DNA from 2 places in the Shewanella zhangzhouensis genome. Region 1 is predicted to be linked to the other one. Evidence: predicted binding sites of a transcription regulator. Region 1 holds the regulator's gene; the other holds the start of a gene.
The links. The regulator ArgR, encoded in region 1, controls arginine synthesis, uptake and breakdown. The targets are predictions, from matches to a motif close to ANTGAATANNTATTCANT.
Positions count from the first base shown of each region.

Region 2: a site for ArgR is predicted at 4,807-4,824, ahead of argA (amino-acid N-acetyltransferase). Genes of this name have one in related genera too.

Region 1 covers NZ_CP080414.1:863,020-869,245, forward strand. The annotation lists gene K0H63_RS03715 (ABC transporter permease) at 1-61, shown strand, start outside; gene K0H63_RS03720 (ABC transporter ATP-binding protein) at 63-1,088, shown strand; gene ggt (gamma-glutamyltransferase) at 1,142-2,848, shown strand; gene K0H63_RS03730 (Dyp-type peroxidase) at 2,956-3,891, shown strand; gene argR (transcriptional regulator ArgR) at 3,954-4,418, opposite strand; gene mdh (malate dehydrogenase) at 4,705-5,640, shown strand; gene K0H63_RS03745 (efflux RND transporter periplasmic adaptor subunit) at 5,827-6,226, shown strand, end outside.
Region 2 covers NZ_CP080414.1:381,077-387,302, forward strand. The annotation lists gene pyrE (orotate phosphoribosyltransferase) at 1-91, shown strand, start outside; gene folE (GTP cyclohydrolase I FolE) at 159-809, opposite strand; gene slmA (nucleoid occlusion factor SlmA) at 985-1,578, opposite strand; gene dut (dUTP diphosphatase) at 1,607-2,065, opposite strand; gene coaBC (bifunctional phosphopantothenoylcysteine decarboxylase/phosphopantothenate--cysteine ligase CoaBC) at 2,062-3,315, opposite strand; gene radC (RadC family protein) at 3,399-4,076, shown strand; gene rpmB (50S ribosomal protein L28) at 4,196-4,432, shown strand; gene rpmG (50S ribosomal protein L33) at 4,439-4,612, shown strand; gene argA (amino-acid N-acetyltransferase) at 4,893-6,215, shown strand.

The DNA of each region.
Region 1 (6,226 bases):
TGTATTGGTGGGACTGATTCCTTTGGTGTTTTTAAACCGTTCCATCGAGAAGGAGAGCTGATATGTCGACTCTGAGCATTCAGGGACTTCACAGTGATTATCGCGGCGAGCAGGTGTTGCGCGGACTCGACCTCACCCTGACACAGGGCGAAATCACCGCACTGCTTGGCCCCAGTGGCTGTGGTAAAACCACCTTACTCAGGACCATAGCCGGGCTTCAGGATATCTCGGCCGGCAGCATTGTCATCAACGGCAACACTGTCAGTGCAGATGGCTGCTTCGTCGCACCGGAAAAGCGCAGCATAGGGATGATATTTCAGGACTACGCGCTCTTTCCTCATCTCACAGTCGCCGACAATATCCTCTTTGGTGTCCGTCAGTTGGATAAACAAAGCCGTAGCGTCAGGCTCGAGGAAATGCTGAGTCTGGTCAAACTGGAGGGGCTTGGAAAACGTTACCCACATGAGCTATCAGGTGGGCAGCAGCAACGGGTGTCCATTGCAAGAGCCCTGGCCTACGAGCCGGACCTGCTGTTGCTGGATGAGCCTTTTTCCAATATCGATGCCCAGGTACGCCGGGCGCTGATGTTGGAAATCAGGGCCATTTTGAAGGCGCGTAACGTGTCGGCGGTGTTTGTGACCCACAGTAAGGATGAGGCCTTTGCCTTTGCCGATACTCTGGCACTGTTTGAAGCGGGCCGTATAGTGCAGCACGGCATTCCGGAAACCTTGTACCAAAGCCCCAACACCCCCTATGTGGCCGACTTCCTCGGTGCCAGCAATTATCTGGATGTGAAGCTCGAAGCCGGGCAACTCATCAGCACTCTGGGAGCTTTCCCATTGCCGCAAGACTTTAAGGCGGCATCTGAAACCGGTCGCTGGCTACTGCGTCCCGAACAGCTGGTGATTGAAGCCAGAGCCGATGGGGCAGGGGAGATACTTGAGCGCCGCTTTCTTGGCAATGGATGTCATTATCTGGTGCGTCTTGGCGAGCAGGTACTGGATATCCACAGCCACCTTGGCCATCTCGCCTGTGGCAGCCGTGTCAGTTTGTCTGCGGCGGCGGATACACCGGTAATCTTTGCTTAAACAGGTGATTATTGAGGTAAACCTGTGTAGTTTGTGTTCTGGGAGGACTCACCATGAACAGGTTTACAATCACTATTTTAGCCCTGGCCGTTATCGGACTGGGCAGCAGCGAAGGAGTGTTGGCCATGGACAGGATCACAGGTAAGGCGTTTGCCAGTCGTTCGGAGGTGTACGCCACCCAGGGAATGGCGGCGACCAGCCAGCCTTTGGCCACCCAAGTTGCGCTGGATATATTGAAAGCCGGTGGCAGTGCGGTGGATGCCGCTATTGCCGCCAATGCCATGCTGGGGCTGGTTGAACCTACAGGCTCGGGTGTGGGTGGTGACCTCTTTGCCATTGTCTGGAGCGCCAGAGACAAACGCCTATACGGCTTGAACGCCTCGGGTCGCAGCCCAAAATCGCTCACGCTGGATATGCTTAAGGCACAGGGGCTTGAATTTTTACCGCCCTTTGGCCCATTGCCTGTTTCTGTACCCGGTGCCGTGGATGGCTGGTTTGAGCTGCATGAACGCTTTGGCAAATTGCCAATGTCGCAAATTTTGTCGCCATCCATCGACTACGCGCGAAAGGGTTTCCCGGTTTCTGAACTTATCGCTTTTTACCTGGAAGGCAGTGCCCGACGCCTCGCCAAATATCCGGGGTTCAGTGAAACCTATATGCCCAATGGCAAAATGCCGGCCAGGGGCGACATCATGAAAAATCCCGCCCTCGCCAATACCTACGAGAAAATAGCCAAGGGTGGCCGGGACGCCTTCTATAAGGGCGACATTGCCCGCAGCATAGACAAATACATGAAAGCCAATAGCGGCTACCTCGGCTACGAGGATCTGGCCTCGCACACCAGCGAGTGGATAGAGCCCGTCTCGGTAAATTACCGCGGCTTTGATGTGTGGGAACTGCCACCGAATGGTCAGGGCATAGCCGCGCTGCAAATTTTAAAAACCCTGGAGCCGTTTGATTTAAGAGCCATGGGGCATGACAGCGTTGAATACGTGCACCATTTTGTGGAGGCCAAAAAGCTCGCCTTTGCTGACAGGGCCCGTTTTTACGCCGATATGGCCTTTGCCGATGTGCCCGTAAGTGAGCTTATTTCGGAGCGCTACAACCAGGAGCGTGCCAAGCAGATAGGTCCCAGGGCCGCCAAGTCGGTGGAGCCGGGTAACCCCAATCTGCAACAGGGTGATACCGTGTATCTCACCACCGCGGACAGCGAAGGCAACATGGTGTCCCTCATTCAAAGTAATTTCCGCGGTATGGGCTCTGGCATGACACCCCCGGATCTCGGCTTTGTGCTGCAGGACAGGGGGCAGTTGTTTGATTTAACCCCGGGGCGCCCCAATTCTTACGCCCCCGGCAAGCGGCCCTTCCACACCATCATTCCGGCGTTTGTAACCAAAGAGGGTAAACCCTGGCTCAGTTTTGGGGTGATGGGCGGCGCCACCCAGCCGCAGATGCATGCGCAAATTATCATTAATCTCATCGACTTCGACATGAATTTACAGGAAGCGGGCGATGCGCCACGTATTCTGCATTCGGGCTCCAGCGAGCCCACCGGCGAGGTGATGAGCGATGGCGGTTATGTGAGCCTGGAGTCGGGTTTTTCCATGGAGACCCGTCGGGAACTGGTGAAAAAAGGCCATGTGATCCGGGATGCCCTGGGGGAATTTGGCGGCTATCAGGCTATCGGTATCAATGTGGAAACCGGTGTCTATCGCGGTGCTTCCGAGAGCCGTAAAGATGGTCAGGCCGCAGGCTATTAGGGTGAATAACAACCAATCTCGTGTAATGTGCGTCGGTCGGTGATATTTTTTCCTAAAGTACGGGATAATGTGACCGACAAAGACATACTCAGTAAGGCCTTAATAATATGGATAATCAGGTTATGCCACGTGAACAGTTGGGCGTGTGCGCCGAAGGCAATCTTCACGCAGTCTATCTGATGTTCAACGCCAACGAAGGGGTTGAGCAGTCGCTGCGTGCGAGCCTTGCCAGTGTTGCCCAATACCTTTACGACCTCACAGACCAATATGCCGACAGTGCCTTTAATGGGTTCGTGGCTGTGGGGGCTAACTATTGGGACAGTCTCTTTGGTCAGGAGCGCCCGTCTCGACTCAAGCCCTTCCCTGCAATGCACGAAGGCAACCGGGAGGCACCTGCGCTGGAGTACGATTTATTTGTACATTTGCGTTGTGATCGTCTGGACATACTGCATCTGGTGGCCAATGAGGTGAATCAGATGCTCGATGAGCTGGTGGAGCTGGTGGACGAAGAGCGCGGTTTCCGTTTTATGGATAACCGGGATCTGACCGGGTTTGTGGACGGTACTGAAAATCCCCGCGGTCGCCACCGTCAGGATGTGGCCCTGGTGGGGGATGAAGATCCGGCATTCCGGGGCGGGGCTTATGTGCACGTACAAAAGTTTGCCCATAACCTTTCAAAGTGGCACCGCTTGCCGGTGAAAAAGCAGGAAGACATCATCGGCCGAACCAAGGTGGATAATATCGAATATGAGTCTGCCGATAAGCCGCTGACCAGCCACATAAAAAGAGTGAATCTGAAAGATGAACAGGGCAACTCGATGGAGATCCTGCGTCAGAGCATGCCCTATGGCTCGGTGAAAGAGCAGGGGTTGATGTTTATCTCTGTTTGTCGCACGCCCTCCCATTTCGAAAAGATGCTGCATTCGATGGTGCACGGCGATGGCGAAGGGAATCACGATCACCTGATGCATTTCACCCGCGCCCTGACTGGCTCGTCGTTTTTCGCGCCGTCGCTGGATTATTTGCTCCAGGGTCAGGATTGAAAAAAGCGCCCCGCGGGGCGCTTTTTAATGGGAATGATGGACTTGTCCCAATATGTGTTAGGTTACTCGCTGTAATTAAACAGGGACTTAACCGTTTCCAGCGTATCTTCGATGGTCTTGATGCTGGAGGGGCAGATAAAAATGGTATCGTCACCGGCAATGGTACCCAGGATACCTTCGGGTTTGCCGATGGAGTCCAGCAAACGGGCTATCAGCTGGGCAGCCCCCGGGCTGGTACGCACCACAATCATGGCTTGGTTGTGATCCACATCCAGCACCAGATTCTTCAGTGGGCTGCCGGCAGTGGGCACGCCAAGTTCGGCCGGCAGGCAGTACACCATCTCCTGCTTGGCGTTTCGGGTACGGACGGCACCGAACTTGCTCAGCATGCGGGAGACTTTGGATTGGTTGATATTGCTGAAGCCTTCGGCCTGCAGCGCATTAACTATCTCGCTCTGGGAACCGAAGCGCTCTTCCTTTAACAGCGCTTTGAAGGTTTTGACGAGGTCATCCTGATTTTTTTGCATAGTGGGCTGCTTTGTTGTTATTCAAAAATCCAGCGCATTTTGCATATTTAAAAGCCAAAAGTCAACAAATCCCCGCTCTTTGTGAATAAAAATGCAGATAAAGGTGGCCGTCCGGACGGCTGGTCAAACACCTGTTTCAAATTGCTGACAATCACACCGAAAAATGCCGTCAAACCTTGGCCACAGGCGACTAAGGGATAATTGAAATTTGTGTGACGATGCTTTAATGTGGCGCCATCATTTGAGGATCTACCTCACAAATTCCGAGATATAACGGAGAATACCTATGAAAGTTGCTGTTCTTGGTGCCGCCGGTGGTATCGGCCAAGCCCTCGCCCTACTCCTGAAAACCCAACTGCCTGCTGGTTCCAAGCTGTCTCTGTATGACATTGCCCCTGTAACACCAGGTGTTGCTGTGGATCTGAGCCACATCCCAACTGCCGTTGAGGTGAAAGGTTTTGCCGGTGAAGACCCAACGTCTGCGCTGGAAGGTGCCGATGTGGTACTGATTTCTGCCGGTGTGGCCCGTAAGCCAGGTATGGATCGCTCTGATCTGTTCAACATCAACGCAGGTATCGTCCGTAACCTGATTGAAAAAGTGGCAGTGACCTGTCCAAAAGCGTTGGTTGGTATCATCACCAACCCAGTAAACACCACTGTGGCCATCGCTGCTGAAGTGCTGAAGAAAGCCGGTGTTTACGACAAGAACCGCCTGTTCGGTGTGACCACTCTGGACGTTATCCGCGCCGAGACCTTCGTTGCCGAAGCCAAGGGCGTTGACGTAGCCAGCGTGAAAGTAAACGTGATTGGCGGCCACAGCGGCGTGACCATCCTGCCTCTGCTGTCTCAAATCGAAGGCGTAAGCTTCTCTGATGAAGAAGTTGCTGCCCTGACCAAGCGTATCCAGAACGCGGGTACCGAAGTAGTAGAAGCCAAGGCCGGTGGCGGCAGCGCTACCCTGTCTATGGGTCAGGCTGCTTTCCGTTTCGGTATGTCTCTTATCCGTGGTCTGCAAGGCGAAGCCAATGTGGTTGAATGCGCCTATGTTGACGGCGGCAGCGAGCACGCAGTGTTCTTTGCTCAGCCAGTGTTGCTGGGTAAAAACGGCGTAGAAAAAGTACTGCCTTACGGCGAAGTGAGTGCGTTTGAAGCCAACGCCCGCGATGCCATGCTGGATACCCTCAAGGGTGATATCCAACTGGGTGTAGACTTCGTTAAGTAAGTCTCGCTGAAGTGAAGAAACGGAGCCTGGTGCTCCGTTTTTTTATGTCTGAAATCTGTGATTTATCTTTGACAGCGATTTTCAATTAACCCCTGCATTTATGTGGAAACTTATTGGTTTTGTTGTCAAACTGTTACCCACTTGGTGGTTATTTTTAATACTGTTGCACCTTTACAGGAGTTTCCCATGAGCAAGCTCAGGCCGTTTCCCGGGATAGGTATTGCCGCAGTGCTGGGGGCCCTTTGGCTCCCGTCAGCCTCGCAAGCCACGACTGGTGAGGCCCCCCGACCGGTTAAGGTTAGTCAAATTACGTTGGCCGAAGGCATGAACCAGAGATTGTTGCCGGCCGAGGTCAGGGCATCGGAACGTGCCGGGCTGTCATTTCGCGTCAGCGGTGAAATCATGGACATCCTGGTGCGTCCCGGTGAAGAGGTAAAAGCCGGGCAGCTGTTGGCTAAGCTGGACCCGGCACTCTACGAACAGCAGTTGGAAGTCGCCCGAGCTCAGTATGCGCTGGCCAAGGTGCTCTATGAGCGTAATCTCAGCCTGGTAGAGCAGGGTGTGGTGTCGCGCAACGATTTTGACA
Region 2 (6,226 bases), 480 kb from region 1:
GGAAGACCTGATTGCCTTCCTCGCCGAGAAGCCAGGCATGGAAGAGGTGCTGAGCTCGGTGCGTGCTTACCGCGAGCAATACGGCATCTGAGCCGTTATCTTCAGGTAATAAAAACGCCGCTGATTGCGGCGTTTTTTATTGGAAACACGATAAGGTTTTAGCGGGGCTGATGTAAAAATTCCGCCCGGGTGGCCGGGTTGGACTTAAAGATACCGCCCAGCGCTGTGGTGGTGGTGGAGCTGGTGGCATCCATCACACCGCGGGATTTTACGCAGTAATGTACGGCGTCGATTTTCACGGCCACGTCTTTGGTTTCCAGCAGTGCCTGCAAGGCCACCAGAATTTGCTGGGTCAGGCGTTCCTGTACCTGTGGACGCTGGGCAAAGAAGCGCACAATACGATTGATTTTGGACAGACCGATGATTTTCTTGCGTGGCAGATAGGCCACGGTGGCGGTGCCATCTATGGTGACCAAATGATGCTCACAGGTACTGGTCAGGCTGATGTCCTGTACCCGCACCATTTCATCCACGCCCATCTTGTTGTCGATGACAGTGATTTTGGGGAAGTTTTCGTAGTCGAGGCCCGAAAAGATTTCATCCACATACATTTTGGCGATGCGACGTGGGGTATCGGCGAGGCTGTCGTCGGTTAAATCCAGTGACATCAGGCCAAGAATTGCCCGCATGTGCTCTTCGATTCGCTCTTTGCGCTCCTCTCTGGTGAGTCCGCAAGGAACCATGGGTGTTTCCAGTCCCCGCTCCAAAAGCGCGGCCTGAACCTTTTGTGCTGCTTCACTGAGTGCCATTTTTACCTCCAACCACATCTTCGGCCTTGGCCGCTGCGGCAAAATACCAGAGCAATTACCTGGGTCTTTGCGCGAGTGCGGGAGAATACCGTTATTTGATGCAAATTCATACTGAAATTGTAGGTGTTCGCTGCACCCACCACCGGATGGAACCTGTGTGGCGGGCCAGGGTGGGTTAGCTTTGTAACAGTTGCTTTTGAATAAAGCCCCACTGCTCATCGAAGTGCTCGGTGGGCTTTTGTTTGAATTCGCTGCGAATGTACTGGGCGATTCTGCCTTCTGCCACGGCGAGCAGCAGGTTGGCCAGCATGGCTTCGTCGAGCTCAAAGCCCTTGCCTTCGCGGAGGGTTTTCTCCCGCAATATCTGTTTGAGGTGGGTTTCAATCTTGGCAAACAGGGCTCCGACACGGCTGCGCAAACGCTCGTTTTCGCCAAGCAGGGCATCACCGTTCAGTACCCGGGAAATGCCGGGGTTACGTTCGGCAAACAGCAGCAACAGCTGCAGGACCAGTTGGCAGCGTCGCATGGTGTCTTTCTCGTCATCCATGATGAGATTGATGCGCGACAGCAATGAGTCTTCGATAAATTCGATCAGGCCCTCGAACATGCGGGCCTTACTGGGGAAATGGCGATACAGCGCCGCCTCTGAAACTCCGACTTCGGCGGCCAGTTTGGCGGTGGTAATACGTTGTCCCGGATTGGTTTCCAGCATCTGCGCGAGACACTGGAGAATATGTTCGCGGCGGCTGATTTTTTCTTTGGCGGCCATTGAGATTCCTTCACACAAAATGCAAACGTTAGCGGGTGCCTGAATGGCCAAAACCACCTTCGCCGCGCATTGAGGTGTCGAACTCGTCCACCAGTTTAAATTCAGCCTGTACCACAGGAACAAACACCAGCTGTGCCAGGCGGTCGCCGATTTGCAGGGTGTAGGGCTCTTTGCCACGGTTCCAGCAGGACACCATCAACGGACCCTGATAGTCAGAGTCAATCAGCCCAACCAGGTTGCCCAGCACTATGCCATGTTTATGGCCCATACCGGAGCGGGGCAGGATCACGGCCGCCAGGCTGGGGTCGCCCACATGCACGGCGATACCGGTAGGTATGAGCACGGTTTCGCCGGGGGCTATAGTCAGCTCGGTATCCAGCATGGCTCTGAGGTCCATGCCGGCACTGCCGGGGGTGGCATAGGCCGGCAGTGGGAATTCCGAGCCTATGCGGGAGTCGAGAATTTTCAGTTCGATCGGTGTTTTCATTTTTTGGTTATTTTTGTCGATATCAGCGAAAGCAGTTGGTATGCCAGCGACAGCTTATCGGTTGCTGGCAAATCCTGGTTGCCCTGGGGCCAGAAGACGCGCAGAGCATTGGTATCCGAATTAAACCCCTGACCCGGCACAGACACATCGTTGGCCGCGATCATATCGAGATTTTTGCGTTTGAGCTTATCTCGGGCGTAGGTTTCTACGTCGTGGGTTTCGGCGGCAAATCCCACCGTAAAGGGTCGCGCCTCCAGGGCGGCAACCGTGGCTAAGATATCAGGATTGCGCACCAGCGCAAGCTGCATGGTTTCGCTGCTCTTTTTAATTTTACCGGCAGCAACATCGGCAACCCGATAGTCGGCGACAGCGGCGCAACCAATAAAGATATCTTGCTGGTCAATATGTTGCATTACAGCAGCCAACATTTGTTCGGCCGAGTCCACATCGATGCGGCTTACGCCTTTGGGTGTGGAAAGTGTCACAGGACCTGACACCAGAGTCACTTCTGCGCCCATGGCTACAGCGGCCTCGGCCAGGGCAAAGCCCATTTTGCCTGAGCTGTGGTTGGAGATATAACGCACAGGATCTATGGCTTCGCGGGTGGGACCGGCGGTCAGCATCAGCCTGACGCCGTGAAGGGCGCTGCTTGCCTGGGCCTTTTGAGCAAAAAACTGTTCTGCCAGAGTGCGGATTTCCAGCGGCTCCAGCATACGGCCTGCACCGACTTCACCGCAGGCCTGACTGCCGCTGCCGGGGCCCCAAATCTGCATGCCACGTTGCTGTAGCGTGTTTAAATTGGCCTGGGTCGCCGGGTTGGCGTACATCTGCTGGTTCATTGCCGGGCAAATGGCGATGGGCGCCGAGGTGGCAAGGCAGGTGGTGGTGATCAGCTCATCCGCCATGCCTATGCTCATGCGGGCAATCAGGTTGGCGGTGGCTGGGGCCAGAATAATCAGCTCTGCCCAGCGGGCCAGTTCAATGTGACCCATGGCGGCTTCGGCGGCGGGGTCGAGCAAATCCATGCTGACCGGATAGCCGCTGAGGGCTTGCAGTGTCAGCGGCGTGATAAATTCGCAGGCGCTCTGGCTCATCACCACGCGCACATCGGCGCCTTGTTCTTTCAAACGGCGCACCAAATCAGCGCTCTTGTAGGCAGCAATGCCGCCACCAATCCCCAGCAGGATTTTTCTATTATTCAGGCTCACACGCAGATCCCGACTAAAATTAACTGGCGCTAACCATACCATAGACGCCGCCTCAAGAGTGAGCGGCCAAAGTCAAAAACTTAGCATGCAAGTGGTTCCCAAAGACGGGACGCGGGAGGCAAGGGATGGCAATTCGGGACTGGCCTGAGGGAGAGGGGCCCCGTGAAAAATTATTGCAGCGGGGCGCAGCTCAATTATCGGATGCAGAATTACTGGCTGTGCTGCTGCGAAACGGGGTTTGTGGCCAAAATGCAGTGGACCTGGCAAGGCAACTTATCGGTGAATTTGGTGGATTACGACCTTTATTCAGTGCAACTAAGCAGCAGGTGTGTCGACTCCAGGGCCTGGGTCCGGTAAAATACGCCCAGCTTCAGGCTTCTGCTGAGCTTGCCAGGCGACTGGCGGGTGAATCTTTGCAGCGGGGTGCCGTGCTGACAAGTCCGGATTTGACCCGGGATTACCTGAGATTTCAGTTGGCGGACAGGGCCTATGAGGTATTTGCCGTCTTGCTGCTCGACAGCCAACACAGGGTCATCCAGTTTGTCGAATTGTTTCGAGGCACCATAGATGCAGCGTCGGTATATCCCCGAGAGCTGGTGTCGCTGGTGTTGGAAAAGCGGGCGGCAGCGGTCATTGTCTGCCATAACCATCCGTCTGGGGTAGCTGAACCCAGCCAAGCCGACAGACGGATCACTGAAAGATTGAAAAATGCCTTGGCAACCATAGATGTATCCTTACTGGATCACATGGTTGTAGGGGACCGGGAGATAGTCTCCTTTGCCGAGCGAGGGTGGATTGGATGATCTTTACTTGATCTCCCATGGCCTTTCGTGTATAAAATGCGCCCTCTTTGTGCCTCGGGCGACGGCCATACGAGGTACATTAATGCTCGAGCGTTAAAAACTGTTTGGAGAAGATTGACATGTCAAGAGTATGCCAAGTTACTGGCAAGCGACCAATGGTTGGTAACAACCGTTCGCACGCAAAGAACGCGACCCGTCGTCGCTTTTTACCTAACCTGCAGAACCACCGTTTCTGGTTGGAAACTGAAAAGCGCTTCGTACAGCTGCGTGTTTCCACTAAAGGTATGCGTATTATCGATAAGAAAGGTATCGAAGTAGTTGTTGCTGAACTTCGTGCCCGTGGCGAGAAGGTGTAATAGAAAATGGCTAAAGCTAAAGGCAATCGCGAAAAGATCAAGCTGGTTTCAAGCGCTAAAACTGGTCACTTCTACACCACTGACAAGAACAAGCGTAACATGCCAGAAAAGATGGAGATCAAGAAGTTTGATCCTGTGATCCGTCAGCACGTTATCTACAAAGAAGCCAAAATCAAGTAATTTACTTGGTCAAGCTTTTGAAAACCCCGGCCTTTGTGCCGGGGTTTTTTATTGCCCGGATTTCAGGTGAATCCGCGATTTGTGTGCTTTAATGTACTGATGTGCATTTAGATGAACACTTTGGCATTGTTATGCGGTTGCCGTACCGTTTCATTAATATGAAACATGGGTTTGGTAAAAACAAATGCTTTAAATGTGAATTTAAATTCAATAAAATTGCGCAAGAATTCAACTTGGCGCAGTGTGTGCTGCGTCGGTGACTGTGAGGACAAAACAGCCCGTGCGAACTACCGAATTGGTTGACGGTTTTCGTCATTCCGCCCCTTATGTAAACGCTCACCGCGGCAAGACGTTTGTAGTCATGCTGGGCGGCGAAGCCATGGTACAACCCCAATTTCGCGCCATCATCAACGATGTGGCCTTGCTGCACAGTTTGGGGATCCGTATCGTGCTGGTTTACGGTGCCAGACCGCAGATTGATGCGGCGCTTGAGCTGCATGGTATTGCACCTGCCTACCACAACGGGGTACGTATCACCGATGAAGATACCCTGAAGGTGATTAAGCAGGTCGCCGGTGCGCTCCAATTCGACATTACAGCACGGCTTTCCATGAGTCTGTCCAATACCCCCATGCAGGGCACGCAGCTGAACGTTGTCAGCGGCAACTTTGTGATTGCCCAGCCGCTGGGCGTGGAAGATGGGGTGGATTTTTGCCTGTCTGGCCGGGTGCGTCGTATCGATGTGAGTGGGCTTAAGCATCAACTCGACAGCCGGGGTATTGTACTGATGGGGCCGATTGCCGCCTCGGTTACCGGTGAGAGTTTCAACCTGACGGCCGAGGAAGTGGCCACCCAGGTTGCGGTAAAGCTCAAAGCGGACAAGATGATAGGGTTCAGCTCGCAAAACGGTATTCTGGGTCGTGACGGCGATGTAATTGCCGAGCTGATGCCAAACGATGCCCAGAAAATTTTCTCAAAGATGCAGGAAGGCGGTCAGGCCTGTGTGGGAACCCTGGCATTTTTGAAGGCGAGCATCGATGCCTGCCGTAATGGGGTGCCACGTTGCCACCTGGTGAGCTATCTCGAAGATGGCGCCTTGTTGCAAGAGCTGTTCTCCCGCGACGGTATTGGTACTCAAATCGTAACCGAAAGCGCCGAGCGACTGCGCCGCGCCTCAATTGCCGACATTGGTGGCATTCTTAACCTGATCCGCCCCATGGAAGAGCAGGGCATTCTGGTGCGCCGTTCCCGCGAACAGCTTGAGATGGAAATCGAGCAGTTTATGGTCATTGAACGGGATGGTCTGGTGATAGGCTGCGCCGCGCTGTATCCCTTTGAAGAAGACAATGCCGGTGAGTTTGCCTGCCTTGTTGTACATCCGGATTACCGCGATGCCGACCGGGGTAGTTTGCTTTTGAAAAACATCATAGGCCAGGCAAGAGTGAGGGGCTACGCACGCCTGTTTGCACTGACTACCCGCAGTATTCACTGGTTTCTGGAGCACGGCTTTGAGTTGGTTGAAGTCGAAGCCTTACCGACCAAGAAAAAGCAGCTCTACAACTACCAGCGCCGCTCAAAAATTCTCGCATTGGATCTGCAATAATCCATCCTGCC